2 regions of the Streptomyces sp. NPDC090083 genome follow, and region 1 is predicted to be linked to the other one. Evidence: riboswitches for the same ligand, from Rfam matches in the RefSeq annotation. Region 1 holds a riboswitch; the other holds the start of a gene.

What was found. A riboswitch is a leader RNA that binds a small molecule or an ion and turns the genes downstream of it on or off. The one in region 1 is predicted to bind ZMP and ZTP.
Region 2: linked by a shared signal. The riboswitch ahead of ACIPTO_RS08880 (glycine hydroxymethyltransferase) and the one ahead of ACIPTO_RS19385 (bifunctional 5,10-methylenetetrahydrofolate dehydrogenase/5,10-methenyltetrahydrofolate cyclohydrolase) in region 1 are both predicted to bind ZMP and ZTP.

The regions. Positions count from the first base shown of each region.
Region 1 is NZ_JBIVED010000004.1:924,634-939,943, forward strand. It holds gene ACIPTO_RS19315 (sugar ABC transporter substrate-binding protein) at 1-144, shown strand, start outside; gene ACIPTO_RS19320 (Gfo/Idh/MocA family oxidoreductase) at 203-1,402, shown strand; gene ACIPTO_RS19325 (L,D-transpeptidase family protein) at 1,448-2,146, opposite strand; gene proP (glycine betaine/L-proline transporter ProP) at 2,481-3,965, shown strand; gene ACIPTO_RS19335 (pyridoxal phosphate-dependent decarboxylase family protein) at 4,043-5,443, shown strand; gene ACIPTO_RS19340 (SDR family NAD(P)-dependent oxidoreductase) at 5,417-6,220, opposite strand; gene ACIPTO_RS19345 (hypothetical protein) at 6,271-6,798, shown strand; gene ACIPTO_RS19350 (SDR family oxidoreductase) at 6,808-7,722, opposite strand; gene ACIPTO_RS19355 (MBL fold metallo-hydrolase) at 7,809-8,438, opposite strand; gene ACIPTO_RS19360 (S-(hydroxymethyl)mycothiol dehydrogenase) at 8,438-9,526, opposite strand; gene ACIPTO_RS19365 (ABC transporter ATP-binding protein) at 9,715-11,469, shown strand; gene ACIPTO_RS19370 (hypothetical protein) at 11,597-11,893, opposite strand; gene ACIPTO_RS19375 (nuclear transport factor 2 family protein) at 12,065-12,430, shown strand; gene ACIPTO_RS19380 (hypothetical protein) at 12,418-12,651, shown strand; ZMP/ZTP riboswitch at 12,730-12,814, shown strand; gene ACIPTO_RS19385 (bifunctional 5,10-methylenetetrahydrofolate dehydrogenase/5,10-methenyltetrahydrofolate cyclohydrolase) at 12,836-13,684, shown strand; gene ACIPTO_RS19390 (CU044_5270 family protein) at 13,685-14,584, opposite strand; gene ACIPTO_RS19395 (RNA polymerase sigma factor) at 14,699-15,220, opposite strand; partial or broken gene ACIPTO_RS19400 (cbb3-type cytochrome c oxidase subunit I) at 15,230-15,310, shown strand, end outside.
Region 2 is NZ_JBIVED010000002.1:675,962-691,271, reverse strand. It holds gene ACIPTO_RS08885 (hypothetical protein) at 221-910, shown strand; gene ACIPTO_RS08880 (glycine hydroxymethyltransferase) at 975-2,429, opposite strand; ZMP/ZTP riboswitch at 2,461-2,550, opposite strand; gene ACIPTO_RS08875 (hypothetical protein) at 2,833-3,711, shown strand; gene ACIPTO_RS08870 (PLP-dependent aminotransferase family protein) at 3,844-5,229, opposite strand; gene ACIPTO_RS08865 (carboxymuconolactone decarboxylase family protein) at 5,277-5,774, shown strand; gene ACIPTO_RS08860 (carboxymuconolactone decarboxylase family protein) at 5,771-6,217, shown strand; gene ACIPTO_RS08855 (isocitrate lyase/phosphoenolpyruvate mutase family protein) at 6,214-6,939, shown strand; gene ACIPTO_RS08850 (ABC transporter substrate-binding protein) at 6,946-7,902, opposite strand; gene ACIPTO_RS08845 (ABC transporter permease) at 7,904-9,859, opposite strand; gene ACIPTO_RS08840 (glycine betaine/L-proline ABC transporter ATP-binding protein) at 9,859-10,992, opposite strand; gene ACIPTO_RS08835 (GMC family oxidoreductase) at 10,989-12,521, opposite strand; gene ACIPTO_RS08830 (aldehyde dehydrogenase family protein) at 12,660-14,186, opposite strand; gene ACIPTO_RS08825 (hypothetical protein) at 14,353-15,310, opposite strand, start outside.

The DNA of each region.
Region 1 (15,310 bases):
ACCTTCTCCTATCCGATCACCAACTACGCGGCGGACGTGTACGCGTTGATGCACCCCGCCATGCAGGACGTCTACGCCAACGACGCACCCGTCGGCGGCCTGGACAAGACCAACAAGCAGATCAACTTCATCCTCGGTCAGTGACCCTCCGGTCGGTGACCGCTCGGTCCGTCACACCCCCGTCAGAGAAGGACACGCACCTATGACGTTCTCCCTCGGCATCGTCGGAGCAGGCCAGTTCTCCGGCCAGTTCGCCCGACTGTTCCAGGCCCATCCCGGCGTGAGCGAGGTCCATGTGACCGACCTCCTGCCGGAGCGCGCGGAGCAACTCGCCGCCGAACAAGGGCTGGCGGGCACCTTCCCCTCGTACGAGGCGATGCTGGAGTCGAAGGCCGTCGACGCCGTCGCGATCTTCACCCAGCGCTGGACCCACGGCCCCCTGGTCCTCCAGGGACTCGCCGCCGGCAAGCACGTGTACTCCGCGGTGCCCATGGCGATCAGCACGGAGGAGATCGCGGCGATCATCGACGCGGTCCGGGCCACCGGGCTGACGTACATGATGGGCGAGACCAGCCAGTACAACCCGGCGACCGTGCACGCCCGCAACCAGATCGCGGAGGGCGCCTTCGGGCGGATCTTCTACGCCGAGGGCGACTACGTCCACGACATGGATCTGGGGTTCTACGAGGCGTACCAGTACAGCGGCGGCGACAACTGGAAGGCCACCGCCAGCTATCCGCCGCTGCTCTACCCGACGCACTCGGTGGGCGGGGTGCTCGGCGCGTGGCAGACGCACGCGGTGAGCGTGTCCGCGATCGGTGTGGTCGACGAGCGCGGGGACGGCGTGTTCGACAAGGACGTCAGCCAGTTCGGCAACGACTTCTCGAACGCGACCGCGCTGTTCGAGGTCGCGGGCGGCGGCTCGTTCCGTACGAACGAGTTCCGGCGGGTGGGCTATCCCTCCCAGATCCGGGAGTCGCGTTTCCGGTTCTTCGGCACGGACGCGAGCATGGAGCAGCTCGCGACGGTGGCGTTCTGGCAGGACAAGAAGGGGGTGCGGGACATCAGCGAGCTGCTGGAGCCCAAGCCCACCATGTCTCCTGACGATCCGTCACTCCAGCACATCGCGCCGGACCTGCGGGCCGCCTTCACCTCGGGCTCGGCTCCGGTGCACGACCGGTCGCGGCTGCCGCGGGAGTTCGACAACCTGCACAACGGCCACGAGGGCAGCCACCACTTCCTGGCGGACGACTTCGTGACCGCGGTCAACTCCCGCACCCTGCCGTCCGTGAACGCGTGGGTCGCGGCCCGCTACACCCTGCCGGGCATCATCGCGCACGACTCGGCGCGGCAGGGCGGAGCGAGGCTGGAGATCCCGGACTTCGGGGACGCGCCCGCGTAACGGCACGCCCTTCCGACGGAGTTGCGCAAGCCGGGTGACCGTCCGTCAGGTGCCCGGCCTGCGGCCGTAGACGAAGACGTCGTCGCCGTTCTTCAGCAGTGACCAGTACTTCTTGGCGGTGGCCGGGGTCATGTTGACGCAGCCGTGCGAGCCCGGCGGGTTCCACATGCTGAGGTTGACGGAGTGGAAGGCCTGGCCGCCGTCGAAGAACTGGCTGTAGGGCATCGGCACGTCGTAGATGTTCGAGACGTGGTCGATGTCCCGCCAGTAGATCTTCTTCAGGCCGGTGCGGGTCTCGTAGCCGTCGCGGCCGGTGCGGACCGGGACCGGGCCGTAGACCAGGCGGCTGCCGTCCTGGATCCAGCTGATCTGGAGCGTGAGGTTGACGCAGGCGATGCGGCCCTTGTTGGTCGGGCACTTGCCGGCCGCGTTGGGCTTGGTGCCGACGGCCTTCTGCTTGTTCATGAGGTCCATCACGCCCCAGGTGACGGATCCCGCGTAGCCGATGTTCGGTGTGATGCCGTGCTTGGTCTGGAAGGCCTTGATGGCCTTGCAGTCGGCGGCGGACTGCTTCCCGTCGACCGGCCGACCGAGGAACTTCTCGACCTGCTTCTGGTACGGCCCCTTCTGTGTCGTACAGCTCGACGCCGCCTGCGCCGGAGCGCTGCCCAGCGCGAGCGTGAGCGGTGCCACCAGCCCGGTGACACCGAGCGCTATGGCACCTCGTCTGCGTATGTCCCTCATGTCGGACCTTCCCCCTCAGCCTGTACCGCGATCTCTGCCACCTAGACCGGCGCACGGGCCGCGCGGTTGTGCCCCGGGCCGGACCGCGACGAAACGGTGACATTCTCCGCCGCTCGGCCGTCCCGGCGGAAGACGGCCTCCGTAAGCGGACGGCGGGTTTCCGGGTGGCCCCGACCGGTTAGGTGTGATCAATCAGCCTTCCGCGGACCGCACGGCGCGCGAAGCGGAATCCCGACGACACGCACAGGTGCACATGAGGTCAAACAGGCGGGATCCCGCACGCCAGGGCGATCCACGACGCGGACTCGGTTCGGGGAACGCGCGCACCGAACGGATGGTGCGCACGCTGCTGCGGCGGCGCAAGAAGTCCCTGAGCCCGGACGACGTGAAGGTGGCCGACCGGCCCGCCGTGCGACGCGCGGTGTCGGCGGCGGCGCTCGGCAACACGATGGAGTGGTTCGACTTCGGCGTCTACGCCTATGTCGCCTCGACCCTCGGCAAGGTCTTCTTCCCGTCCAGCTCACCGGGCTCCCAGGTCATCTCGACGTTCGCGACCTTCGCGGCGGCCTTCCTGGTCCGGCCGCTCGGCGGGCTCGTGTTCGGACCCCTCGGCGACCGGGTGGGACGCCAGAAGGTCCTCGCCGTCACCATGATCATGATGGCGGCCAGCACCTTCGCCGTGGGCTTCCTGCCGGGTTACGACTCGATCGGCGTGGCCGCGCCGCTGCTGCTCCTGCTCTGCCGGCTGGTGCAGGGCTTCTCGACCGGCGGCGAGTACGCCGGTGCCACCACCTACATCGCGGAGTACTCACCGGACCGGATGCGCGGCTTCCTCGGCAGCTGGCTCGACTTCGGCACCTTCATCGGCTACTCGCTGGGCTCCGGCCTGGTCACCGTGCTGACCGCCGCCCTGTCCGAGGACCAGATGGTCCACTGGGGCTGGCGCATCCCGTTCTACATCGCGGGACCGCTCGGGCTGATCGGCCTCTACATGCGGCTGCGGCTGGAGGAGACGCCCGCGTTCCAGGAGGTCGAGGAGAAGCGGGGCGAGGAGGCCCGGATGTCCGGCAAGGGCCGCTTCAAGGAACTCTTCACCGACCACTGGCAGGCCATGCTGGTCTGCGTCGGCCTGGTCCTGCTCTACAACGTCACCAACTACATGGTGACCTCCTACCTCCCGACCTATATGAGCTCCACCCTCGGCGAGTCCGAACTCACCGCGCAGCTGCTGGTGTTGGGCACGATGGTCCTCGTCGTCCTGACCATCACCGCCGTCGGCCGCTCCTCGGACCGCTACGGCCGCAGACCGCTGTTCCTGTGGGGCGGCGGCGCCATGGTGGTCTTCTCCATCCCCGTCTTCCAGCTCATCCGGCAGGGCGGCATCGTGCTCCCCGCGATCGGCTGCGCGATCCTCGGCCTGTTCCTGGTCTGCTTCGCCGGGACGAGCGCCGCGACCCTCCCCGCGCTCTTCCCGACCCATCTGCGCTACGGCGGCCTGTCCCTGGCGTACAACTTCTCGGTCTCCCTGTTCGGCGGCACGACCCCGCTGATCGCCTCCGCGCTGGTCGACGTCACGGGCAACGAACTCGTCCCCGCCTACTACCTCATGGTCACCGGCGTGATCGGGGTGATCGCCGCCCTGTTCCTGCGCGAGACCGCGCGCAAGCCGCTGCGGGGCTCGTCCGCGATGGCCGCGTCCGAGCGGGAGGCGCGGGAGATGGTCGCGCACAGCCGCACGCGTGCGGGCCGCCGGGCCCGCGACACCTGGCTCCGGCTGCGCCAGGGCCACCTTCCGCACCGCTCCCGCCACGACGACTGACACCGTCGCCCACTTCAGTCCAGTTCCGCCGAAGTGGCCCGATACCCGTCCCTCCGCCGCCGCCTACGCTGCCGAGCATGCACCGCACTCTCGCCGCCGACCTCGCCCGGCTCCCCGAACTCCTCCAGTCCGCCCGTGACCTCGCCGCCCGCGAGCTGGCCGGGGTCGCCGAGCGGCCGGTCGTCCGGCTCGACAAGGCACCGGACCGGGAGCCGCTGCCGGCCGAGGGCTTCGGCGGCGAGGCGGCGCTCACCCGGTTCGCCGAACGGTGGGCGCCCGGCCTCTCGGGCTCGGCGGGCCCGCGCTACCTCGGCTTCGTGACCGGCGGCGCGACCCCCGCGTCGGTCACCGGCGACTGGCTGACCAGCGCGTACGACCAGAACGTGTCCGGCGCGGCCGGGTCCTGGGCGTCGGCCCTGGAGCGGGAGACGGTCGACTGGCTGCGCGAGCTGTTCGGGCTCGGTACCGCGCACTCGGGCGCCTTCGTGACCGGCGCGACCGTGTCCAACACGGTGGGGCTGGCCGTGGCCCGCGAGTGGGTCGGCGAGCGCCTGGGGGTCGACGTGTCGCGCGAGGGGGCCGCCGCGCTCGGCCCGGTGGACGTGCTCTCCGGCAGCCCGCACTCCAGCGTCACCAAGGCCCTGTCCGTGCTGGGCATCGGCCGCGACCGGCTGCGCCACGTGCCCGTCCTCGCCGGGAACCGCGAGGCGGTCGACGTGTCCCGGCTCGACGCCGCCCTGGCCGGGTCGAAGGGCCGCCCGGTGATCGTCGTCGCGAACGCGGGCACCGTGAACACCGTCGACTTCGACGATCTGCGGGCCATCGCCGCGCTCAAGGACCGGCACGACTTCTGGCTGCACGTGGACGCCGCGTTCGGCGGCTTCGCCGCGCTCTCCCCCGCGTACGCGCACCTCGTCGACGGCCTCGACGCGGCCGACTCGGTCTGCGTCGACCTCCACAAGTGGCTCAACGTGCCCTACGACGCGGCCGTCCAGTTCACCCGCCGCCGCGACCTCCAGACCCGGGTGTTCCACAACGCGTCCCCGTACCTCGGCCTGCCGACCGGCGACCCGGACTTCCTCCACCTCACGCCCGAGAACTCCCGGCGCCTGCGCGCCCTCCCCGCCTGGCTCTCCCTGACGGCCTACGGCCGTGCCGGGCACCGCGAGATCGTCGAACGCAACGTGGCCCTCGCCCACCGGCTCGGCGAGGGCATCGCCGCGCTCCCGGGCCTGCGGCTGGCGGCGCCGGTCCGGCTGAACGTCGTCTGCTTCACCCTCACCGACGACCCCACGCAGGAACGGGTGGCCGCCGTGGCCGAGGCGGTCGCGGCCACCGGCGAGGCGTTCCTGACCCCGACGGTCCTCGACGGGACACCGGCGCTGCGTGCCGCGTTCAGCAACTGGCGTACGGACGAGGCCGACACGGACCGGGTGCTGGCGGCACTCGCGTCACTGCCCCTCGGCCCCGCGCGCTGAAAGGGACTGGTGGAACCCGGAGTTGACCGCGGTGAGCCCGCCGTCGACCGCGAGGGTGGTGCCGGTGATCCAGGACGCGTCCCGTGAGGCGAGGAAGGCGACCGCGGCGGCGATGTCCTCGGGCTCACCGACCCGGCCGAGCGGGAACAGCTCGCTGACCGCGTCGAGTTCGGCGTCCCGGCCCTCCCACGCGGAGGTCCGTACCGTGCCCGGCATCACCAGGTTGACCCGCACACCCCGTGGTCCCGCGTGTCCGGCGAGGGTGCGGGTCAGCGAGGCGAGTCCGGCCTTGGCCGCGCTGTAGGCGTGGTTGCCGAAGTCCTGACTGCCGTTCACGGAGCCGATGTTGACGACCGCCCCGCGTCCGGAGGCGACGAGGTGCGGGAGGGCGGCCCGGCAGCACCGGTACGGACCCGTGAGCGTGATGTCGAGGTCACTGGCCCACTCGTCGTCCGGTTCGTCCTCGAAGAGCGGGTGGTCGGGCGTGCAGTGCGCGGCACTGTTGACCAGGACGTCCAGTGCCCCGAACGACTCCACGGCCCGCGCGACCGCCCGGTCCACCGAGTCCTGGCTTGCCACGTCACAGCCGAACGCCTCGGTGGCGAGACCGAGTTCACGCAGCGCCGCCGCCGTCCTCTCCGCCTCGGGCAGATCGACGTCGGTCACCAGCACCCGCGCGCCCTCCGCCGCCAGCCGCCGTGAGACGGCCGCGCCGATCCCGCGGGCCGCACCGGTGACGAGAACTCCGTACCCCTCGAAGCGCGTTGTGTCAGTCATGCGTCCGAACGTACTGCCGGAACGATCAACTCGGCAGATACCGTGCGGACATGAACGCGTTCATCCAGCAACTCCCCGCGCTGATCGGTGTCGTGATCGGTGCGCTCGGCTCGTACGTCGCGATCGTGCGGGGCGATCAGGCGAGGTTCCGCCGCGAGCGGGACGCCCGTTGGGAGGAACGGCGGCTGGAGGTGTACGCCGAGTACGCCCGGGCGCTGAAGAGGTCGGTGACCCTGACCTACCGGGTCGCCTCCCACTTCGGCAACGACCCGCATCCGCACCCGCTCTCCCCGGCCGAGGCGGAACCACTGCTGGCCCAGGCGACCGTGGACCGGGATCCACCCGGCGAGGCGCTGCTCCTGCTGGGAAGCACGGCGGTGGTGGACAAGGCGAGGGCGTGGGTCGGCGCGGTGATGGCGATGGAGCGTTTCATGCGCGCGGAGACCCACGACCCGCAGGCCTGGCAGGAGTTGATGGAGCGTCAGCGTGCCAAGCGCGAGGGCTATTACGCGGCCGTACGGGACGATCTGGCGCTGCCGCCGGGCCACTCGGGGCGCTGGCCGGTGACCCGCATCTGACCGCGCACGTCACCGGTAGCCGGTCACGTCCGCCGGTTTCCCCGCGTCCTGCACCTCCACCAGGTACCGCCACGCGTCCGGGCGGCTGCCGTCGAGATCGGTGAAGCCGTACACCCCGGCGAGGCCGCCGCTGGAGAGCGACTGGCCGTTCCAGCGGGCCAGTCGGGGATCGGCGGCGAGGGCGGCGACGGCCCGGCCGACGTAGCGCGGGGTCTCCGAGACGGCGAAGTGCGGGACCTCGACCAAGGCGTCGCGCCAGTTGTCCTCGCGCACGCCGAACTGGTCGAGCATGATCTCGGAGCGCATCCAGCCCGGGGTGAGCGCGACGGCGGTGGCGCCGCGCGGGCCGAGTTCATGGCCGAGGGCGAAGGCCATGCGCAGGACGGAGGACTTGGCGATGTCGTAGAAGAAGGAGACGCGGTAGGTGTCGCGGTTGTAGTCGGCGGTGCCGTCGGTCATCTCGACGACCAGGCCGCCAGGGGTGCGCAGCAGCAGGGGCAGCGCGTGGTGGCTGGTGATCGCGTGGGTCTCCACGGCCAGCCGGAGGAGGCGCAGGCCCTTGTCGAGGTCGTGTTCCCACACGGGGGCGTCCCAGGCGAAGAGGTGCTCGCCGCCCCAGATGTCGTTGACGAGGACGTCGAGGCGGCCCTGTTCGTCGTCGACGCGGTCGACGAGGGCGCGTACGGCGGCGGGGTCGAGGTGGTCGGTGGGGACGGCGATGCCCCGGCCGCCGGCCGCGGTGACCAGGTCAGCGGTGTCCTCGATCGTCTCGGGGCGGTCGTACTCGGAGCGCCGGGCGCGGGTGGTGCGGCCGGTCACGTAGACGGTGGCGCCGGCCGCGCCCAGTTCCACGGCGATCCCGCGTCCCGCTCCGCGTGTCGCTCCCGCGACCAGCGCGACCTTGCCCTCCAGTGGACCCGGCATGTCCGACCTCCCGTGCTCGTTCGACGTGTGTCGTGCCGATCGTGCAGGAGAAGCCGGACATCTTCTGTCGGGTATCGGCCGGTGTCTCAGTGACCCCGCGCGATCCACTCCTCCAGGTGAGCGGCCTCCGCCCCGACGGTCGTCGAGTCGCCGTGCCCGGTGAGCACCTTCGTCTCCGGCGGCAGGGTCAGCAGCCGGTCGCGGATGGAGTCGATGATCGTCGGGAAGTGGGAGTACGACCTGCCGGTGGCGCCCGGGCCGCCGTGGAAGAGGGTGTCGCCGGTGAAGACCGTGCCGAGCCCGGGGTCGTACAGGCACACCGCGCCGGGCGCGTGACCAGGTGTGTGCAGGACCTTCAGGTCGGCGCCCGCGGCCTCGATCACCTGGCCGTCGGCGAGGTGGGCGTCGGGATCGCGGTCGGGGTGGGTCTGCTTCCACAGCGGCAGGTCGTCCGGGTGCAGCCAGATCTTCGCGCCGGTACGGTCGGCGAGTTCGGGCGCCGCGTCGATGTGGTCGTTGTGGGCGTGGGTGCAGACGATGGCGGTGAGCCTGCGGTCGCCGATCGCCGCGAGGATGGCGTCGGCGTCATGGGCCGCGTCGATGACGACGACCTCGTGGTCGTCGCCCACGATCCAGACGTTGTTGTCGACGTCCCAGGTGCCGCCGTCGAGGCTGAACTGCCCTGAGGTGACGAGGTGTTCGATGCGTGCGGCCATCACAGCACCACCACCGAACGCAGCACGTCGCCGCCGTGCATCCGCTCGAACGCCTTCTCCACCTCGTCGAGTTGGATCGTCTCCGTGACGAACGCGCCGAGGTCCAGACGCCCTTGCTGGTGCAGGTCGATGAGCATGGGGAAGTCACGCGAGGGCAGGCAGTCGCCGTACCACGACGACTTCAGCGAGCCACCACGCCCGAAGACGTCCAGGAGCGGCAGTTCGAGCTTCATCTCCGGCGTCGGCACACCCACGAGGACCACCGTGCCCGCCAAGTCCCGCGCATAGAAGGCCTGCTTGTACGTCTCCGGGCGGCCCACCGCCTCGATCACCACATCGGCACCGAAGCCGCCGGTCAGCTCGCGGATCGCCTCCACCGGATCACCCGACTTCGAGTTGACCGTGTGGGTGGCGCCCATCGAGCGGGCCTTCTCCAGCTTGCGGTCGTCGATGTCCACGGCGATGATCCGCGCCGCACCCGCCAGCCGCGACCCCACGATCGCCGCGTCACCGACCCCACCACACCCGATAACGGCCACACTGTCACCCCGACCGACGTTCCCCGTGTTGATGGCCGCACCGATACCGGCCATCACCCCGCACCCCAGCAACCCCGCCACCGCCGGAGACACAGCCGGATCGACCTTCGTGCACTGCCCGGCGGCCACCAGCGTCTTGTCCGCGAAAGCACCGATACCGAGAGCCGGGGAAAGTTCCTGGCCGGTCGAGGCGAGGGTCATCCTCTGCTTGGCGTTGTGGGTGTCGAAGCAGTACTGCGGCCGTCCGCGCAGACAGGCCCGGCAGTTGCCGCACACGGCACGCCAGTTGAGGATCACGAAATCGCCCGGGGCCACATCCGTGACACCCTCGCCGACCGACTCCACCACACCCGCGGCCTCATGACCGAGCAGGAACGGGAACTCGTCGTTGATACCACCCTGCCTGTAGTGCAGATCCGTGTGACAGACCCCGCACGCCTGCACCTTCACCACCGCCTCGCCGGGTCCGGGATCGGGTACGACGATCGTCTCGACCCGGACCGGTTCGTCCTTGCCCGGTGCGATCACGCCGCGTACTTCCTGCGCCATGGTCCTGATCCCTTTCGTCTGCGGTTGTGCCTGCCTACGACCCTACGCGTGACTGATCGGTAAGGGCACGACCGAGGGCCCGCCGTCGCCGGATACCGGGAGCGGACGGCCGGCGTCCCGGGACCGGTCGGCTCCGCGGGTGGTGGCCGACGTAGCCTGAATGCTCCGACCGACTCGCGAGGAGTGCCGTGAGCATCGCAGGGACTCGGAGCGGCCAGCCGGCCTGGCGACTGCTCCTCGACTACGTCCGACCGCACCGCTGGGTCCTGTTGGCGGGCGCGCTGCTCTCCCTGGTCACCGGAGGTGCCGCGCTGCTGCTGCCGCTGGTGGCACGAGGGCTCATCGACGACCTGTCGCATCACCGCGCCATCACCGGGGCGTTGCTCGCGATGTCGGCGCTGGTGGTCGCCAACGCGGCGCTGGGCGCGCTGGGTTCGTACGTGCTGCGGCGTACCGCCGAGTCGGTGGTGCTCGGCGCGCGGCGGGCCCTGTCGTCGTATCTGCTGCGGCTGCGGATTCCCGCCGTGGACCGCAGCGAGCCCGGTGACCTGATGGCGCGCATCACCTCGGACACCACGCTGCTGCGCGAGGTCACCACGGACTCGCTGGTCGGCCTGGGCACCGGCGGGCTCACGCTGGTCGCGACCGTCGTCATGATGGGCGTGGTCGACCCCGTGCTGCTCGGCGTCACCCTCGCCGTGATCGCGGGTGCGGGAACCGTGCTCGGCCTGATCGTGCCGCGCATCAACCGGGCCAGCCGGCAGGCGCAGGACGCCGTCGGCGTGATGGGCGCCTCGCTGGAACGCATCCTGGGCGCGCTGCGCACGGTGAAGGCGTCCGGCGCCGAGGACCGCGAGGAGCGCACGCTGCACCGGGCGGCCGAGGAGTCGTGGCGGCAGAGCGTGCGCGCTGCCAAGTGGACCGCGGCGGCGGGCAACACGGCGGGTCTCGCGATGCAGGTCGCGTTCATCACCGTGCTCGCGGTGGGCGGGGCACGGGTGGCCACCGGCGCGATCGGCATCGGCACCCTGGTCGCCTTCCTCCTCTACGTCTTCTACCTGATGCAGCCGATCCAGCAGGTCGTCGGCGCCATCACCCAGTACCAGACGGGCTCCGCGGCCCTCTCCCGCATCCAGGAGGCCCTGGAACTTCCCGCCGAACCCCCGTCCCCGCAGGCCGAGTTGCCCTCCCCCGGCGCCGCACCCGCCGCCCTCGCCTTCGACGACGTCCGCTTCCGCTACGCCGACGACCTGCCCTACGTCCACCACGGCGTGACCTTCGACGTGCCGGCCCAGGGCATGACGGCGTTCGTCGGCCCGTCCGGCGCGGGCAAGACCACCGTGTTCTCCCTCATCGAGCGGTTCTACGACCCCGAGTCCGGCGCCATCACCCTCGACGGCCGGGACCTCGCGGACTGGGACCTGCCCCGGCTCCGGTCCGCCATCGGGTACGTGGAGCAGGATGCCCCGGTCCTCTCGGGCTCGCTGCGTGACAACCTGCTGCTCGGCAATCCGGACGCGGACGAGGACGCCGTCACGCGCGTGCTGCGGACGACCCGCCTCGACGGTCTGGTCGCCCGGCTTCCCAAAGGCGCCGACACCTTGGTCGGTCACCGCGGCACCCGCCTCTCCGGCGGTGAACGCCAACGTGTCGCCATCGCCCGCGCGTTGCTGCGCCGCCCCCGGCTGCTGCTCCTCGACGAGGCGACCTCGCAGCTGGACGCGGTGAACGAGGCGGCCCTGCGCGACACCGTCGCCGACGTGGCCCGGACGACGACGGTCCTGGTCGTCGCGCACCGGCTGTCCACGGTGACGATGGCGGACCGGATCGTGGTCATGGACGCGGGCCGGGTCCGCGCGGTGGGCACGCACCGGGAGCTGGTGACCGCCGATCCGCTCTACGCGGAGCTGGCGGCGACGCAGTTCCTGGCGGCGGCGGGCTGACCCCGGGGACGACGGGTTGGTCCTGGGGACGACCGGTTGGTCCTGGGGAACAGCTGAGGGCCGCCCGTTTCCGGACGGCCCTCGATGTTCGCGTGTTCGCGTGCTCCGCGGGATCAGTACCGCGGGCTCACGGCTCGATGCTGGGGAGAAGTCCCGTGACCGGCGCGGTCATGTCGGTGACCTGGTGCAGCTGCTGGAGGTCGTTCAGGTGGTTCAGGCCCTGAAGCTGGTCGGCGACCCGCGGGACCTCCGCGCGGTGCTCGGCGGGGATCTCACTCACCGCGAGCGAGTCCAGGAGGGCGACCGGGCTGACCTTGCCGTCCTTGAAGGCGGGCGCGTCGGCGGCGTTCGCCATCGGCGCGACGAGGCCGGTGACCCCGACCGCGAGACCAACGGCGGCGGCAATACGTCGTGTTGAGATCATGCCCTCAGCAACGCGGCCGGTCCCCGCGCGGTCACGGGTACCGGCCACCGCTCACCCGTGAGGCGGAGCGTGCCGCCCGGTTTGCCGAGCCCGGCGCGGCGGAGGAGGCTCGTAGGAGAGGCCCTTCGCGGCTCGTCCCTGTTCGGGCCGCGGCCCTCTGAGGAGGTCACCATGGGCACCGCGGCACACCCCGGCTTCGACACCGACGCCCTGCGCCGGGGCATAGAGGACCACACTGCGGCGACACTGCTGTCGCTCTACGCGGACGACGCCGAGGTCCACGTCGTCGACCACCTGACGCAGCCCAGTCATCCCAAGGTCCTGCACGGCCGTGACGAGATCGGCGCGATGCTCGCCGACGTCTACGGCCGCGACATGACGCACAGGCTGGAGGAGTGCGTCGTGGACGGGGACCGGGCCGCCTACAGCGAGTCGTGTCAGTATCCGGACGGGGCACGGGTCCTCGCCGAGTCGATGCTCCTGCTGCGCGACGGCAAGATCACCCGGCAGACGATGATCCAGGCATGGGACGGCTAGCGCGGATGGTGCCGAGGGTCCGGATCAGCACCCGCGTGACCTGGACCTTCTCGGCGACCACGGCACCCGCGCGCGCCGCCGCGGCCCGACGGCGGGCCCCGGTCACGGCAGCGGGTCTGCGCGCGTCCGCCACCCTGCTGGGGTCGGCGCTGCGGGCGGCCCGGTCCCGCTCGCTGCCGGCACCGCCCGCCGGCCGGACGCGGGGCTTCCGGCACCGGTGAGCCGGGAGTGGGGGAGACGAGCTGCCGTGGGGCTGTCGGTGGGCGGCCGGGGCTGTCGTAGGACTGTCGGTTAGGCTGGTCGCGGGTCGTGACTGGCGCTGAGGTGGAGCACCACCGTGGAGCGGCCCACGCGGAGTCGATGCCGTGCGCCTGGGCGATTGGTCAACCAGCTCAGGAGTGGATCATGTCCCAGGCACGGCTCATGGACGGCACCGCGCTCGCTCGGCGGATCGTCGAGGACACCGCGAAGCAGGCCGCCGACATCACGGAGCGCACCGGTACGGCGCCCTGTCTCGCGACGGTCCTGGTCGGCGCGGACCCGGCCTCCGTCACCTACGTCCGGATGAAGCAGAACCGCAGCCGCAAGGCCGGCATCGAGTCCCGGCACGTGGAACTGCCCGCCTCCACGACCACCGCCGACCTGGTCGCCACCCTCGACGGACTCTCCTCCGACCCGGCCGTGCACGGCATCCTGCTCCAGCACCCGATGGGTGAACACATCGACGAGCGGGCCGCGTTCGAGGCGATCGCGGCGGAGAAGGACGTGGACGGCGTCACCTTCGCGTCGTTCGCGACGATGAGCTTCGGCCTGCCGGGCTTCGTGTCCTGCACGCCCGGCGGCATCATGCGGCTGCTCGACGAGTACGGCGTCGACCCGTCCGGGAAGCGCGCCGTCGTCGTCGGCCGCAGCGCGATCCTCGGCAAACCGGCCGGCATGCTGCTCCTGGCCCGCGACGCGACCGTCACCTACTGCCACTCGCGCACCCGGGACCTGTCCGACGTGGTGCGCGAGGCGGACATCGTGGTCGCCGCCGTGGGACGGCCCCGGCTGATCCGCGGCGAGGACATCAAGCCCGGCGCGGTCGTGATCGACGCCGGTTACAACGCGGGCAACGTCGGTGACGTCGACTTCGACTCCGCCGCCGAGCGCGCCTCGCTGATCACTCCGGTGCCGGGCGGGGTCGGCCCGATGACGATCGCCACGCTGCTGGAGCAGACGGTGACCGCCGCGGCCCGGCAGCTCGGGGTGTGATCAGCGCGTCCACGCGCTGTACTCCATGACGTCCCCGGCCTTGACGCCGTACTCGGGCTGGTCCTTCGTGAAGGTGCTCTCCATGCCGAGGACGGCGCCGGTGGCCGGGTCCATGATCAGCATCAGCCGGCTGCCGGACCGCTGGTAGACGTAGGCCTCCCCGTTCCGCCCGAGGCGGTCGGTGACCTCTCCCACCGGCCGCAGCCCGTCCACCCCGGCGAGCAGCCGCGCCAACGCGGCCGACTCACGCGCTCCGAGCGTCCAGTGGTCCAGCAACTCGCCCACTGCGCCGAGGAGTTCGGGGGTGGTCAACGGCGTCCTGCTGTACGCCGCCTCCTGGAGGTACGCGCGCAGTCCGGCCACGTCGTGCGGCGGGCGGGCGTCGGGCGGGACGTCGCTCCAACTCGGCGGGTACGTCGTCTCCTTGAGGACATGCCCGTCCGCGACGAGACGTTCCGTGTGGCTGGCGTCCGGGTTCCACCGCACGATGCGCTCCTCGGGAACGGTCACCGGCGGCTTGTCGTCGGACATGCCGAGACTCCACGTCTGGACATGGGTTCCCCTGCGCAGAGCGGGAGTTCCGTCGACCGCGACGGCCGTCGCGAGTGCCGCGAGCTGCTTCAGGGAGACGGGCGTGGAGTGCGCCTGCACCACCAGGGGCCGGGGGGCCGCCACCGCCGGTGTGCCGCTCGGCCCGCCCAGCACGACGGTGAGCACGGTCGCCCCGACGGCGGCGGTGGCGGCGAGGCTCCAGAGCACGCGGCGGCGCCGTGAACGCCGTTCGTGCAGGAGCCGGTTGAGTCCCCGCTCGGCCTGATGGTCAAGGGGCCCGTCGCCGTAGAGGGGCCCGTCGCCGGTGAACGGGTTGGCGACCCGCAGGAGTTCGAGTTCGTCAGCCATGGCGTTGATCCTTCACGTGGCTAATGGCGGCACCCCAGCGGGGCTTGGGGAAGCGGACGACCGGCAACGGCGCGGCGGCAGCCGACCGACGACGCGTCGCGGCACCAGGAACGTTCAGCACCCGGCCCCTCCCAGCACCGCACGTCGATCGATCTCCGCTCTCAGCCTCCGCCGCGCCCGGTGCAACCGCATGGCCGCGGCCCGCGCTCCGCATCCGAGGACCACGGCCACCTCGTCCACTCCGAGCTCCTCCCATGCCGTGAGCCGCAGCACCTCCTGATCGGCCGGCGAGAGCCGCGCCAACGCCTCGTGCACCCAGTCGCCGGGGGCGTCCGCCTCGGGGCCCACCTCGACCTGCCGCCCGTGCGCGGCCTCGTCGTTGCCCAGCCGGTCGACGAGCCGACGCCGACGCCCGTACCCGCGCACCGCGTTGGCCAGGCAGTTTCGTGCCACGCCGTACAGCCAGGGCAGTGGAACCGCCGGCAGGTCGGCGCGGCGGCGCCAGGCGACGGTGAAGACCTCCGCCACCACTTCCTCGACCTCGCCGTTCCGCCCGTCCAGTCGCCGCGCAACATAGCGGCTGACCGCCCAGTAGTGCTCGCGATAGGCAGCGGCGAAGTCCTCGTCGTTGCTCATGTCCCGTTCATGTCCGGCACCGGGGCGATCGTCACACCCGGTTCCGTGATTCTCCTCGCGTCCGTCAAGTGTGACGCGCGGGCCCGGCGC
Region 2 (15,310 bases), on a different contig from region 1:
ATGCTCACCATTCTCTCAGGTGTTGGGGCCCGGTCCGGAACTGGTCGGAAACAGGTGGGACCCGATGGGGCTCCGGCGGTGTAACAAGAGGGGGAGAACGCGGGAGGCGGGCCGCATCGTCCATGCGCGCCGGGCGGACGGAGGGGGACGGATGGCACGCGGGTGGGGACGAACGAGGTTACGGGGCCTGTGTCTTGGTCTTGTGGCGGGGCCTGTGGTGATGACCCTGGCCGGGCCGGCCCCGGTCCAGGCCGTGGAGGCGGGCCGGGCGAAGGTCACGGCTCGGACCCCGGCCACCGGGATCGTTCAGGCGCAGGACCCGACACGGGACATCCCGGATCTGGCGTTGGTCGTGTCGGGCGGCACCGGCCGGACGGAGACCTGGCGGTCCGGGCAGTCGTCGTTCGCGCGCCTGTGGGCGTTGCTGCAGCCGACGTACACGGGGACGGAGCAGGTGTCGGACGCGTGGGAGGCGGGCCGGTATCCGGCGGTGCGGATCACCGTGGTGTGGGGGCTGACCGGCGTCGGGGGCTGGCCCCTGACCCATCGTGCGCCGGGCGGTGACGTGGCGGTGGAGCGGGAGGACCAGTTGTTCGTGGCCTCGGACGGCACACCGTGGGTGCGGACGGATCCGGCGCCGGAGGTGGCGGACGACGACATCCGCTGGCATCGGGCGCCGCGCACGGTCTTCGCCCAGTGGGAGCGAGCGGGGTCGCTCGGCGAAGCCGGCGGCTCGGGCCCGGCGAACGGGGCCGGCGCCGGATGGACGGGACCCGCCGGACCCGTGTGGTGGGCGGCGGCGGGCGTGGCCTTCGGGGTGGGCGGCACGCTGCTGACACGCCGCGCGGCGGCCCGGCGTGAGGCCGGACCGCCGCGCGGGGAACCACGACAGGAGCTCATCGATCTGTGAGAGTCGCCGGTCTCTGACAACGCGACAGCGGGCGTGTGGCGGCTGTCAGGGCGGGTGGCGGCCGTCAGCCGAGGTCGATCTCCGGGTAGAGCGGGAAGCCGGCGACGAGGTCGGTGGCGCGGTGGGAGATCTCGTCCGCGATCTTCGGGTCGAGGACGTGCTGCGCCTTGGAGGGTGCGCCCTTGCTGGTGGTGCCGGGCTCCGTGGTGGTGAGGACGCGGTCGATGAGACCCGCGACCTCGTCCATCTCGGCGGTGCCCAGACCGCGGGTGGTCAGCGCGGGCGTGCCGATCCGGATGCCCGAGGTGTACCAGGCGCCGTTGGGGTCGGCCGGGATGGCGTTGCGGTTGGTGACGATGCCCGAGTCGAGCAGGGCGGCCTCGGCCTGGCGGCCGGTGAGGCCGTAGGAGGAGGCGACGTCGATCAGGTTGAGGTGGTTGTCGGTGCCGCCGGTGACGAGGGTGGCGCCGCGGCGCATCAGGCCGTCGGCCAGCGCGCGGGAGTTGTCGACGATGCGCTGGGCGTAGTCCTGGAAGGAGGGCTGCCTGGCCTCGGCGAGGGCGACGGCCTTCGCGCCCATCACGTGCGCGAGCGGGCCGCCGAGGACCATCGGGCAGCCGCGGTCGACCTGGTCCTTGAGGGAGTCGTCGCACAGGACCATGCCGCCGCGCGGGCCGCGCAGCGACTTGTGGGTGGTGGTGGTGACGATCTGGGCGTGCGGGACCGGGTCGAAGTCACCGGTCAGCACCTTGCCCGCGACCAGGCCGGCGAAGTGCGCCATGTCCACCATCAGGGTCGCCCCGACCTCGTCGGCGATCTCGCGCATGACGCGGAAGTTCACGAGACGCGGGTAGGCGGAGTAGCCGCCGACGATGATCAGCGGCTTGAACTCACGGGCGGAGGCGCGCAGGGCGTCGTAGTCGATGAGGCCGGTGACCGGGTCGGTGCCGTAGGAGCGCTGGTCGAACATCTTGCCGGAGATGTTCGGGCGGAAGCCGTGGGTGAGGTGACCGCCGGCGTCCAGGGACATACCGAGCATGCGCTGGTTGCCGAAGGCCTGGCGGAGTTCGGCCCAGTCGGCGTCGGAGAGGTCGTTGACCTGGCGGACCCCGGCCTTCGCGAGGGCGGGGGCCTCGACCCGGTCGGCGAGGACCGACCAGAAGGCGACGAGGTTGGCGTCGATGCCGGAGTGCGGCTGGACGTAGGCGTGGCGGGCGCCGAAGAGTTCGCGCGCGTGCTCGGCGGCGAGGGCCTCGACGGTGTCGACGTTGCGACAGCCGGCGTAGAAGCGGCGGCCGATGGTGCCCTCGGCGTACTTGTCGCTGAACCAGTTGCCCATGGCCAGGAGGGTGGCCGGGGAGGCGTAGTTCTCGGAGGCGATCAGCTTGAGCATCTCGCGCTGGTCGGCGACTTCCTGACCGATGGCGTCGGCGACGCGGGGCTCGACGGCGCGGATCACGTCGAGGGCGGCGCGGAAGGCGGTGGACTCGTTGGAGAGGGGCGCGGCGTTGTCGGGCATGGGGACCTCCGGACGTGGCGTTCGGCGTTCACGGTACGGCCCAGGCGCACGGCACACATTGCAGCTCGGGCCGCTCCCCGATGGTCGGTCCCATCCCAGCGCGCCAGTCACGGCCCGCCGGTCAGCCTACCGGGCGGGCCCGCCGGTGCGGCTCCCGCGTCCACCATGCGGGCGGGGACGGGAAAGGGGCACCCTCGCCCCCGGGAGACGCCGTGACCAGTACGGAAGCACTCATCGCCGCCGAGGCGCACGAGGATCCGGACGGGGGACTGGCCCGGTTGCGCGCGGTGTCGGGTGTCTGATCGCCGCGCCCGTTCCGGACGTTCCGGGAGTTCGGTGAGAGGGCTCACCTGAGGGGCCGCTGCGATCTCCGCTCCCCTAGAGTCACTTTGTGCTCTTTGGAATGGTGTGCGCGCTCGGCGCGGCGGTCTGCTTCGGTACGGCGACGGTGCTGCAGGCGGTCGCCGCGCGGGCGGCCACGGCGGGTGGCGGCGGGGACGCGGCGCTGCTGCTGCGGGCGTTGCGGCAGTGGCGGTATCTGGCGGGGCTGGGGCTGGACGGGCTCGGGTTCGTGTTCCAGATCGCGGCGCTGCGGTCGCTTCCCATCTACGCGGTCGGGGCGGCGCTGGCGTCGAGCCTCGCGGTGACGGCGGTGGTGGCCGCCCGGCTGCTGGGAGTGCGGCTCAGCGGGGTCGAGTGGGCGGCCGTGGGTGTGGTGTGCGCGGGGCTGGCGATGCTGGGGCTGGCGTCCGGGGCGGAAGGGCACCGGGACGGGTCCATGGCGCTGAAGTGGGCGATGCTGGCGACGGCGGTGGCCGTGCTGCTGCTCGGGCTGATCGGTGGGCGACTGCCGGAGCGGGGGCGGCCGTTGACGCTCGGGCTGGGGGCCGGGTTCGGGTTCGGCGTGGTCGAGGTGGCGGTCCGGTTGATCGACTCGCTCGAGCCGGCGACGTTGCTGACCAATCCGGCGACGTACGCGCTGCTCGTCGGTGGGGGTGCCGCGTTTCTGCTGCTGACGACGGCTCTGCAGCGGGGGTCCGTCACGACCGCTACGGCGGGGCTGGTGATCGGGGAGACGCTGGGCCCGGCCGCGGTGGGGGTGGTGTGGCTCGGAGACCGGACGCGGGACGGGCTGGCGTGGCTGGCGGTGCTGGGGTTCCTGGTCGCGGTGGCGGGGGCGTTGGCGCTGGCGCGGTTCGGCGAGGCGCCTGCCTCCGGCGGTTCGGCGGGTGACGGTGCGGGTGGCGGTTCGGCGGGTGAGGGTGCGGGTGAGTTGGGGTGACCGTCCCCGGGGGCTGCGCCCCCGGACCCCCGCTTCGGCCCTGAAAGGGCCTCGTCCTCAAACGCCGGACGGGCTGGCAGCTAGCAGGCCTGTGCTGGAGAGGCACCAGTACCTCCACCGAAGGCGCCCTCCTCACGGCAGTACCCGGCACAGTGCCTCCAGCGCACCCGCCCACGCGTGGTCCGGTGGGGTGCCGTAGCCCACCACCAGGGCGTCCAGGGGGTCGGCGAGGGCGTGTTCGTGGCGGTAGAAGGACAGGGCGTGGACGGCCAGGCCCTGCCAGGCGGCGGCTTGGATCACGGACTGTTCGGTGCCGGGCGGGAGGCTGAGGACGGCGTGGAAGCCGGCGGCGATGCCGGTGACGTGGACGTCGGGGGCGTGCTGGGCGAGGGCGTCGACGAGGGTGTCGCGGCGGCGGCGGTAGCGCAGGCGGGCGGAGCGGACGTGCCGGTCGTAGGCGCCGGAGGTGAGGAACTCGGCGAGGGTGAGCTGGTCCAGGACGCCGCAGGTGTCGATGCCCCCCTTGGCCTTCACGACCTCCTCCGCGAGGGACGGGGGCAGCACCATCCAGGCCAGTCGGAGGCCGGGGGCGAGGGACTTGCTGGCGGTGCCGAGGTAGACGACGTGGTCCGGGTCGAGGCCCTGGAGGGCGCCGATCGGCTGGCGGTCGTAGCGGAACTCGCCGTCGTAGTCGTCCTCCAGGACCAGGCCGCCGGTGCGGCGGGCCCAGTCGACGGCGGCGGAGCGGCGGTCGTGGCGGAGGGGGAGGCCCATGGGGAACTGGTGGGCGGGGGTGAGCAGGACGGCCGGCTCGTCCGTCAACCGGCCCGGGGCGGTGCCCAGTTCGTCGAAGGGGAGCGGGCGGGTGCGCAGGCCCGTCTCGTCCAGGATCTGCCAGTGGGCGGGCAGGCCGTAGGACTCGACCGCGATGTCCTGGGCGCCGCGGGCGCGCAGCACCGCGCCGATCAGTCTCAGGCCGCTGGAGATGCCCGCGCTGATCAGGATGTGCTCGGGGTCGGCGCGGACGCCGCGGACGCGGGAGAGGTAGGCGGCGAGGGCGGTGCGCAGTTCGACGCGGCCACGGGGGTCGCCGTAGCCGAGGGCCTGGTAGGGGGCGGCGGTGAAGGCGCGGCGGGCGGCCTTGAGCCACTCGGTGCGGGGGAAGGAGGCGAGGTCGGGGGTGCCGGGGATCAGGTCGTAGGCGGGGCGGGTGTGGAGGCGGCGGGGCGGGGTGGTGTCGGCGGGCGGGACGACGGCGCGTTCGGCGACGCGGGTGCCGGAGCCCTGGCGGGCGGTGAGCCAGCCCTCGGCGACGAGGTCGGCGTAGGCGTCGGCGACGGTGTTGCGGGCGATGCCCAGGTCGGTGGCGAGGGCGCGGGAGGAGGGCAGCCGGGTGCCGGGCGCGAGGCGGCCGGTGCGGACGGCGTCGCGCAGCGCGTCGGTGAGGCCGCGGCGGACCCCGGTGCCGGTCGGTTCGACATGCAGGTCGACGCCCAAAGTGGCCCAAGATTTCACCATGGAAATGGACCATACTCCTGGGCTGCCTCGCTTCTAGGGTCGTAGACATGACCACAGCACACAAAGCTTCCTACGCCCCCGAGCACACTCCCCGTCTGGACTTGGCCCAGCTCGCCCCCGAGGTCTACAAGGCGATGGTCCGGCTCGACGCCGCCGCCCAGAAGGGCCTCGACCCGACGCTGCTGGAGCTGGTGAAGATCCGCGCCTCGCAGCTCAACCACTGCGCGTTCTGCCTCGACATGCACACCAAGGACGCGCTCGCGGCGGGCGAGAGTGTGGAGCGGCTCATCCAGCTCGGCGCGTGGGAGGAGTCGCGGCACTTCTACACCGAGAAGGAGCTGGCGGCGATCGAGCTGACCGAGGCGGTCACCGTGCTCACCGAGGGCTTCGTGCCGGACGAGGTGTACGAGCGGGCGGCGGCGCGGTTCGAGGAGGCCGAGCTGGCGCAGCTGATCGCCGCGATCACGGTGATCAACGCGTGGAACCGGTTCGGGGTGAGCACGCGGATGGTGCCGGGGCACTACACGGCGGGACAGTACAAGTGACCGTGCGGACAGGCCTGTTGGACCCTGAGGTCGGGCGGGCGCTGGCCTCGGTCAGCGCCGCCGCGAAGCGGGGTCTCGGCGATCCCGCGCTCGCCGAACTCGTCGTGATCCGTGCCTCGCAGCTCAACCACTGCGCGTTCTGCCTGGACATGCATCTCGGGGTGGCGCGTGAACTCGGCGTGAGCGAGCTGAAGTTGGATCTGCTGGCCGCCTGGGAGGAGGCCGAGGACGTCTTCGACGAGCGGGAGCGGGCCGCGCTCGCGCTGGCCGAGGCGGTCACGGTCCTGGCGGACGGGTTCGTGCCGGACTCGGTGTACGCGCGAGCCGCCGCGCACTTCGACGACCGCCGGCTCGCGCATCTCATCGGGCTGGTCACCGCCATCAACAGCTGGAACCGGGTGATGGTCAGCCGCCGTGTCGAGCCCGGGGGGTACCGGCCGTGAGGGGCGGCGTCGAGCTGTTCCGGAGTCTGCATCGGGGGCGGGTGCCGGGTGATCCGCTGGTGCTGCCCGGGCCGTGGGACGCGGCGAGCGCGCGGGCGCTGGCGGCGGCCGGGTTCCCGGCGCTGGCGACGCCCAGTGCCGGGGTCGCGGCCTCGCTGGGGTACGAGGACGGGGCGACTCCGGCGGACGAGATGTTCGCGGCGGTCGCGCGGATCGTGCGGGCCGTGGACGTGCCGGTGTCGGCCGACGTCGAGGGCGGATACGGGCTCACGCCGAAGGAGTTGGTGGAGCGGCTCCTGGAGGCGGGCGCGGTGGGCTGCAACCTGGAGGACTCCGAGGACGGGGTGCTCAAGGACCCGCGGCGGCACGCGGAGTGGCTGGCGGAGGTGCGGGCGGCGGCGGCGGACCGGCTGTTCGTCAACGCGCGGGTCGACGTCTTCGCGCACGGTGACGGTGATCCCGAACGGGCCATCGAGCGGGCCGCGTTGTATGTCGCGGCGGGTGCCGACTGCGTCTATCCGATCATGGCTCCGGCGGCGGTGCTGCCGTTGCTGCGGTCCGGCATCCAGGGGCCGGTCAACGTGCTGGCCCGGCTGGACGGCGAAGGCCCCTCGCCCACCGCACTCGGTGAACTCGGGGCCACGCGCGTCACGTTCGGGCCGGGGCTCCAGCGCTGGACGGCACGCGCGCTCGCGGAGCGGGCCGTGACGCTGAAGCCTTGAGCGGGGTCAGGACAGCCATGCCTTCCAGGTGGCGGGGTGGCTGTCCACCCACTTCTTCGCGGCGTCGGCCGGGGAGAGTTTCTGGTCGGCGATCATCAGGGAGACCTCGTTCTGGTCGTCGGTCGTCCACGTGAACTTCTTCAGGAAGGCCGCCGCCTTGCCGCCCTTCTGCGCGAAGTCCGTGTTGAGGTACTTCTGCAGCGGGGTGTGGGGGTAGGCGCAGGCGACCTTGGCGGCGTCGGCGTCGCAGCCCTCCTTGTAGGCGGGGAGCTTGACCTCCGTCATGGGGACCTTCTTGAACAGCCACTGGGGGGCGTACCAGTAGGTGAGGAAGGGCTTCTTCTCCTTGGCGAACTGTTTCATCTGGGTGATCTGCGCGGCCTCCGAACCGGCGAAGACCACCTGGTAGTTCAGCTTCAGGTTCGTCACCAGGGCCTTGTCGTTGGTGACGTAGGAGGGCGAGCCGTCCATCAACTGGCCCTTGCTGCCGCTCTCGGCGGTGCGGAACAGCGAGGAGTACTTGTCGAGGTTCTTCCAGTCGGTGATGTCGGGGTGCTGCTTGGCCAGGTAGGTCGGGACGTACCAGCCGATGTGCCCGGTCACCCCGAGGCCGCCCGCGCGCGTGATCGTCTTCTTGTCGTCGACGTAGCGCTTCTCCTGGTCGGGGTGGCCCCAGTCCTCCAGGATCGCGTCGACCCGGCCCTGGCTGAGCGCGTCCCAGGCGGGGACCTCGTCGACCTGGACGGTGTCGACGCGGTAGCCGAGCTTGTGCTCCAACAGGTACTGCGCGACGGCCACGTTGGCCTGTGCGCCCACCCAGGACTGGACGGAGAGGGTCACGGTCCTGGCGCCCTGCGCGTTGGCGAAGGGTGAGGCCTGCTTGGTCATGTCGGCGGCGCCGCAGCCCGAGAGCAGGGCGAGGGATGTCACCGCGGCCACCGAGTAAGCCGTACGGGTTCGCATGTCACGCTCCCTTCTTGGTGCGGCGTTCCGTGGGCTGGGTCACCCGGTCGAGCATCAGGCCGAGGCAGACGATCGCGGCGCCGGCGACGAGTCCGGTGGCCAGGTCGCCCTGGGCCAGGCCGAACACGGCGTCGTAGCCGAGGGCGCCGCCGCCGACCAGGCCGCCGATGATGACGACGGCGAGGACCAGGACCACGCCCTGGTTGACGGCGAGGAGCAACGCCGGGCGGGCGAGCGGGAGTTGGATCTGCCGCAGCTGCTGGGCGCTGGTCGCGCCGAGCGAGCGGGCCGACTCCAGCGCGGCCGGGTCGACCTGGCGCAGGCCCTGCGCGGTGATGCGGACGACGGCGGGCAGCGCGTAGACGACGGCCGCCGCGACGGCGGGGGCGCGGCCGACGCCGAAGAGGGCGACGACCGGGATCAGGTAGACGAACTGCGGCATGGTCTGGCAGACGTCGAGGACGGGCCGGAGGGCGCGTTCGAAGCGGTCGCTGCGGGCGGCGGCGATGCCGGTGGCGAAGCCGAGGACGAGAGTGACGGCCACGGCGGCCAGCACCTGCGAGAGCGTGTCCAGCGACGGCTTCCACACGCCGAGCACACCGATCGCGGCCATGGCGAGGACGGCGGTGAGCGCGGTGCGCCAGGTGCCGATCACCCAGGCGAGGGCGGCGACGATCAGCAGCACCGACCACCAGGGCAGCCACTGCAGTCCGTCGCGTACGGGGTCAAGGACCCAGGTGGTGAAGTGGCCGGCCCAGTCGGCGGTGCCGCCGAGGTAGGGGACGCCGGAGTAGAGGTGGGCGGTCATCCAGTCCACGACGCGGTTCACCGGTTCGGCGATGCCCAGGGTCCAGCCGGAGGGCCAGTCCAGGGCGCCGGCGAGCCGGGCGACCACGGCGACGGCCACGGTGGCGCCGAGGGCGTACAGCCAGGGGCGGAGGCCCGAGCCCGGTTCGGCCGCGGACGCGTCGGTCTGTTCACCGGCCGCCGCGGTGACGCGGTCGAGGACGACGGCGAGGAGCACGATCGGGATGCCGGCGGCCAGGGCGGCGCCCACGTCGACGGAGGCGAGGGCCTGGTAGACGCGGTCACCGAGGCCTCCGGCGCCGATGACGGAGGCGATGACGGCCATGGAGAGGGCCATCATGATCGTCTGGTTGAGGCCGAGAAGGAGTTGTTTGCGGGCCAGCGGGAGGCGTGCCGTCAGCAGGCGCTGGCGTCCGGTGGCGCCGAGGGACTCGACGGCTTCCAGGACCTCGGGGTCGGCGTTGCGCAGGCCGAGCGCGGTGAGGCGGGCCATGGGCGGGGCGGCATAGACGACCGTGGCGAGGACAGCGGCGGGGACGCCGATGCCGAAGACCAGGACGACGGGGAGGAGGTAGGCGAAGGCGGGGAGCACCTGCATGGTGTCCAGGACCGGGCGCAGTGCGCGGTCCGTGCGTGCGGAGAGGCCGCCGGCCAGGCCGAGCAGGGCGCCCACGACAACCGAGGTGAGCACCGCGACCACCATCAGCGCGAGGGTCTGCATGGTCGGCACCCACATGCCGAGCAGTCCGCAGGCGAGGAAGGCGACGCCGGTCCCGATCGCGAGCCGTACGCCCGCGACCCGCCAGGCGACGAGCGCGCCGAACGCGGCGACGCCGGCCCAGCCCGCGGCGAGCAGGACCAGGTAGACGGCGCGTACGGAGAGGACGACGGCGTTGCTGATGTAGCCGAAGAAGTAGAGGAACAGCGGGGAGCTGTCCCGGTTGTCGATGATCCAGTCGTTGGCCCGGCCCAGCGGGCCGGACAGGTCGACGGTGAGGGCGTGCGGCCAACTGCCGCTGGACCAGTGCGCGTCGGCGAGCGGTATGAGCACCGCGGCGGCGAGCGCCAGCAGCAGGAGTTTGTGCGCGGCCCGGTGCCGGAGGATGCCGGGGAGGGCGGGACGCGCGGCGGGTGCGGTGACCGTTGCCATCAGACCGCCTCCTGGTGGAGCTCCGCTCCCGCGACGACGTCCAGCAGCCGTGCCTGGTCGACCACGCCGAGGCAGCGGCCGTTCTCGACGACGCAGGCGGGCCTGCCGGTGCGGGACACGACCTTGATCGCCTCGGCGACGACCGCGTCGGCCGCGAGCGCGTCGGGGTGCTCCGCGCCTCCGCAGTCTCCTGGGCGCATGGCCGTGCGGACGGTCATGACGTCCGCACGGGGGACGTCGCGGACGAACTCGCGGACGTAGTCGTCGGCGGGTGAGCCGACGATCTCCTCGGGGGTGCCGAGCTGGACGATGCGGCCGTCGCGCATCAGGGCGATGCGGTCGCCGAGGGTCAGTGCCTCGTTGAGGTCGTGGGTGATGAAGACCATCGTGCGGCCCTCTTCCTGGTGCAGCCGGACGACCTCCTCCTGCATGTCGCGCCGGATCAGCGGGTCGAGCGCGCTGAACGGCTCGTCGAACAGCAGGACCTGGGGGTCGACCGCCAACGCGCGGGCGAGGCCGACGCGTTGGCGCTGGCCGCCGGAGAGCTGGCCGGGGCGGCGCTGCTCCATGCCTTCCAGGCCGACCTTGGTGACGACTTCGGCGGCGCGGCGGCGGCGCTCGGCCTTGGAGACGCCCTGGATCTCCAGGCCGTAGGCGACGTTGTCGAGGACCGTGCGGTGCGGGAGGAGGCCGAAGTGCTGGAAGACCATCGCGGCACGGTGACGGCGGAGTTCGCGCAGCCGGGACCTGTCCATGGCGCGGACGTCCTCGCCGTCGATGGCGATGGTGCCGGCGGTGGGTTCGATGAGACGGGTGAGGCAGCGCACCAGGGTGGACTTGCCGGAGCCGGAGAGGCCCATCACCACGAAGACCTCGCCCTTGCGGACGTCGAAGGAGACGTCGCGGACGGCGGCGGTGCAGCCGGTGCGGGCGCGCAGGGCGGCGGCGTCGAGGGAGGTGAGTCCGGGGTCGCCGGGGATCTCGTCGGCCTTGGGGCCGAAGACCTTCCAGAGGCCGTCCACCGAGAACACGGGGTCACCGGCCCCACTCGGGTCCGCCGGACCGCGGGAGGCACTGTCGTGCGCCGAACTGTCGGACGTGTCAAGGCCGTTGGGTGTGCTGAGGGTACTCATCGCGCACCGCCTCCGATCAGGTCGACGGCCCTCTCGCCGACCATGAGCACTCCGATCATCGGGTTCACGGCGGGCATGGTCGGGAAGACGGAGGCGTCGGCGATCCGGAGGCCGTCCAGGCCGCGGACGCGCAACTCGGGGTCGACGACGGCGAGTTCGTCGGCTTCGGCGCCCATGCGGCAGGTGCCGGCCGGGTGGTAGACGGTGTGGGCGACCTTGCGGGCGTACTCGCTCAGCTCGGCGTCACCGAGGATCTCCGGGCCCGGGCAGACCTCGCGCTTGAGCCAGCCGGCGAGGGGCTGGGTCCTCGCGATCTCGCGGGCGATGCGGATGCCGTCGACGAGGGTGCGGCCGTCGTAGTCGTCCTCGTCGGTGAAGTACCGGAAGTCCAGGGCGGGTTTGACGGCCGGGTCGGCGCTCTCCAGGTACAGACGGCCGCGGCTCCTGGGCTTGGGGATGTTCGGGGTCATGGAGACGCCGAACTCGGGGCGTTCGTAGCCGAGCCGCTCGGGGTTGTCGGTGAACGGAACCTGGTAGAAGTGGAACATCAGGTCCGGGCCCTGGTGTTCGGGGTCCCGGCGGACGAAAAGGCCCGCGTCGGAGTCCATCGCGGAGTTCTCCGGGATCGGCCCGTCGGTCTCCCAGACGATCACCGACTCGGGGTGGTCGAGCAGGTTCTCGCCGACGCCCGGGAGGTCCACGGCGACGGGGATGCCGAGCGCTTCGAGGTCCTTGCGGGGGCCGATGCCCGAGTGCAGGAGCAGGCGCGGGGAGTCGACGGCACCGGCGCACAGGATCACCTCGCGGCGGGCGCGGACGAGGAGTTCCTCGCCGTCCTCGGTGCGGACGTGGACGCCTTCCGCGCGGGTGCCGTCCAGCTCCAGCTTGTGCGCCCATGTCTCCAGGAAGAGGGTCAGGTTGGGGCGCTCGTCCATCACCGGGTGCAGATAGGCGACCGACGCCGACGACCGCTTGTTGTTCTCCGGGTGGTAGGCGAGGTCGAAGAAGCCGACGCCCTCCGTGAACGGGGCCTTGTTGAAGCCCTCGACGCGCGGGACGTCGAGTGCCTCCTGGGCCGCGTCGACGAAGTCGCGGGCGATGGCGTTCCGGTCCTTCTCGTCGACCGGGACGATGTTGTTGAGGAGGCGCGCGTAGTACGCCTCCATCGATATCGCGCCCCAGCCCTTCGCCCCGGCCGCCTCCCACTCGTCCCAGTCGGACGGCAGCGGCTTGAAGGCGATGAGGGTGTTGTGCGAGGAGCAGCCGCCGAGGACGCGGGCGCGGCTGTGCCGGATGTGCGAGTTGCCGCGCGGCTGTTCGGTGGTCGGGTAGTCGTAGTCCAGCTCACCGCCGAGGAGGCCCATCCAGCGGCGCAGGGTCAGGACGTCCTCGCGGCCGACGTCGCTCGGGCCGCCCTCGATGACGGCGACGGTGACGTCGGGGTTCTCGGTGAGGCGGGAGGCGATGACGGAGCCGGCCGTTCCGCCGCCGATGACGACGTAGTCGTACAGGTGAGGGTTCTCAGGCATGGAGCAACTCCGGGTAGAGGTGGTCTCTTCGGGTGCGGGCGGGTCGTGGCCGGTCGCGTCCACGCGGCGGAGCCGCGGGTCGACCGAGCCCCGCGCCCGTGGGCGGGCCGGGGTGGCGGGGTCGGCCGGTCGGCGGGATCAGCCCGCGAACCAGCGCACCGGCTTCGGCGCCAGGTTCTGGTAGACGTGCTTGGCCTCGCGGTACTCGGCGAGTCCGGCGGGGCCCAGCTCCCGGCCCACACCGCTCTTTCCGAAGCCGCCCCACTCCGCCTGCGGGAGGTAGGGGTGGAAGTCGTTGATCCAGACGGTGCCGTGCCGCAGCCGTCCGGCGACGCGGCGCGCGCGGCCCGCGTCGGCGGTCCAGACGGCGCCCGCGAGACCGTACTCGGTGTCGTTGGCGAGTGCGACGGCCTCGTCCTCGGTGCGGAAGGTCTCGACGGTGAGGACCGGTCCGAAGACCTCCTCGCGTACGACGGTCATCTCGCGGTGGCACTGGTCGAGGACGGTCGGCTCGTAGAAGTAGCCGGTGGCGGGCCGGGTCGCGGCCGGCTCGGGGCGCTTGCCGCCGGAGCGCAGCACCGCGCCCTCGGCGAGGGCGGCGGCGACGTACGACTCGGTCTTGGCGCGCTGCTGTTCGGAGACGAGGGGGCCGCACTCGACGCCGTCCTCGGTGCCGCGGCCGAGCCTGATCCGCTCGGCGCGGCGGGCGAGTTCGGCGACGAAGCGCTCGCGGATCGACTCCTCGACGATGAGGCGGGCGCCCGCGGAGCAGACCTGGCCGCTGTGGATGAAGGCCGCGTTGAGGGCCTGGTCGACGGCGGTGTCGAAGCCCTCCTCGGTGGCGCAGGCGTCGGCGAAGACGACGTTGGGGTTCTTGCCGCCGAGTTCGAGGGCGACCTTCTTCACGGTCACGGCGGCGGCCTGGGCGACCTTCGTGCCGCTGACGAGGCCGCCGGTGAAGGAGACGAGGTCGACGTCGGGGTGCTCGGCGAGGCGGGCGCCGACCGAGTGGCCGGGGCCGGTGACGATGTTGGCGACACCGGCGGGCAGACCGGCCTCGACGAGGAGGTCGATGAGGGCGATCGTCGTCAGCGGGGTGATTTCGCTGGGCTTGACGACGAAGGTGTTGCCGGCCGCGAGGGCGGGCGCGATCTTCCAACTCGCCTGGAGCAGCGGGTAGTTCCAGGGGGTGATCAGCGCGCAGACACCGACGGGCTCGTGCACGACGACGCTGTGCACCTCGGGCGTGCCCGCGTCGACGACCCGGCCCGGGGCCTCGCCCGCGACGAGGTCGGCGAAGTAGCGGAAGGCGTCGGCGACGCAGTCGATGTCGACCCGGCCCTCCTCCACGGTCTTGCCCGCGTCCCGGCTCTCCAGCAGGCCGAGCTGTTCGCGGTCGCGCACGAGCAGGTCGGCGACGCGGCGCAGCAGGGCGGCGCGCTCGGCGACGGGGGTGCGCGGCCAGGCGCCCTGGCCGCCGTCGAAGGCGGCACGGGCGGCGGCGACGGCCGCGTCCGTGTCCTTCTCGTCGCCCTCCGCGACCACGGCGAACGGCTGCGCGTCCGCGGGGTCGACGATCTCGCGCGTGGCGCCGGAGACGGCTTCGAGCCACTCTCCGCCCGCGTGAATGGTCTTCCCCGCCCGCTGTTCCGTGGTGTCGGCCATGATCGGTATTGCCTTCCGTTCCTGTTCAGCGCCCCAGCGTCACCTAACTGTCACTCTCGGGGACGGTGAGCGCCTGCCCGGGACGTCCGTACGCATGCGCAATCCATGGCCGGAAGTGGGCCGCGTCACTGAACATGCGGACATAGGGGGCGAAAAGCGGGCCGAATCAGTTGACGGAGGCGTCGTCGCAGGTCCCGGCCTGCGGGCAGAACCAGGTCACGGCGGTGGCGAGCAGCTCCAGCTCGTCGGAGCGGCCGTCCGCGTCGGGGCCGTAGGCGGCGATGGCGTAGATCGCGCCGTCGGACGCCACGAACCGCTCGTCGTAGACGTGCCAGGTGCCGATGTCGGGCTCGCCCTTGAGGGAGTCGGCCGTGTACTCCAGCCGGGTCCCCGTGAAGCTGCCGTCGTCGAGGGTCTGGAGAGCGAGCTTGCGGAACCCGTCCGGCTTGGGCGTCTGGTCGGAGAGGTACAGCTCGAACGAGGCGGCCGGGGTGGGCTCGGCCACCTGGTACACCTGCAGCCGGTGTTCGCCGTCCCCGCTGCGGTAGTTGACCACGTCGATGCCGTACGTCGACGCCACGGTGGAGCGGGTCCAGCCGTCCGGGTGGGCGATCCGGAAGCCCTCGGGGTCGTCGAACGAGGTGTAGCCGGCGGGGAGTTCGGGGGTGGAGGCGGACGGCGACGGGGACGGCGCCGGGGACCCGTCCGTGGACTGCGAGGCGCCCGGCCCCGACGAGGAGGCGACCGTACGACCGCCCCCGCCCTTCCCGTCGTCACCACCCCGGTCGACCACGAAGGTGAGCACCAGGCTCACGGCGACCCCGACCACCGCGGCCCCCACGACCACGGACCACACGAGCCGACGGCTGTACGCGGGACGGGCCGACGGCGACGGGTCCGGCGGCAGCCCGGTGGAAAAGGTGGTCGGCGGCAGCCCGGAGGAAAGGGTCGGCGGGGGCAGGTGGGACGGCGGCAGAGGCGACGGCGGCGGGTTCGACGGAGGAACCGGGGGCAGAACCGAGTGCCAGTCCGGAGGCGGAGTGACCGAAGCCGTCGGCGCCTCGGGGTTCACCTCCTCGGTGCCCGCCAGGTGCCCGGACTCGGGGACCGACCCCTCCCGCTCC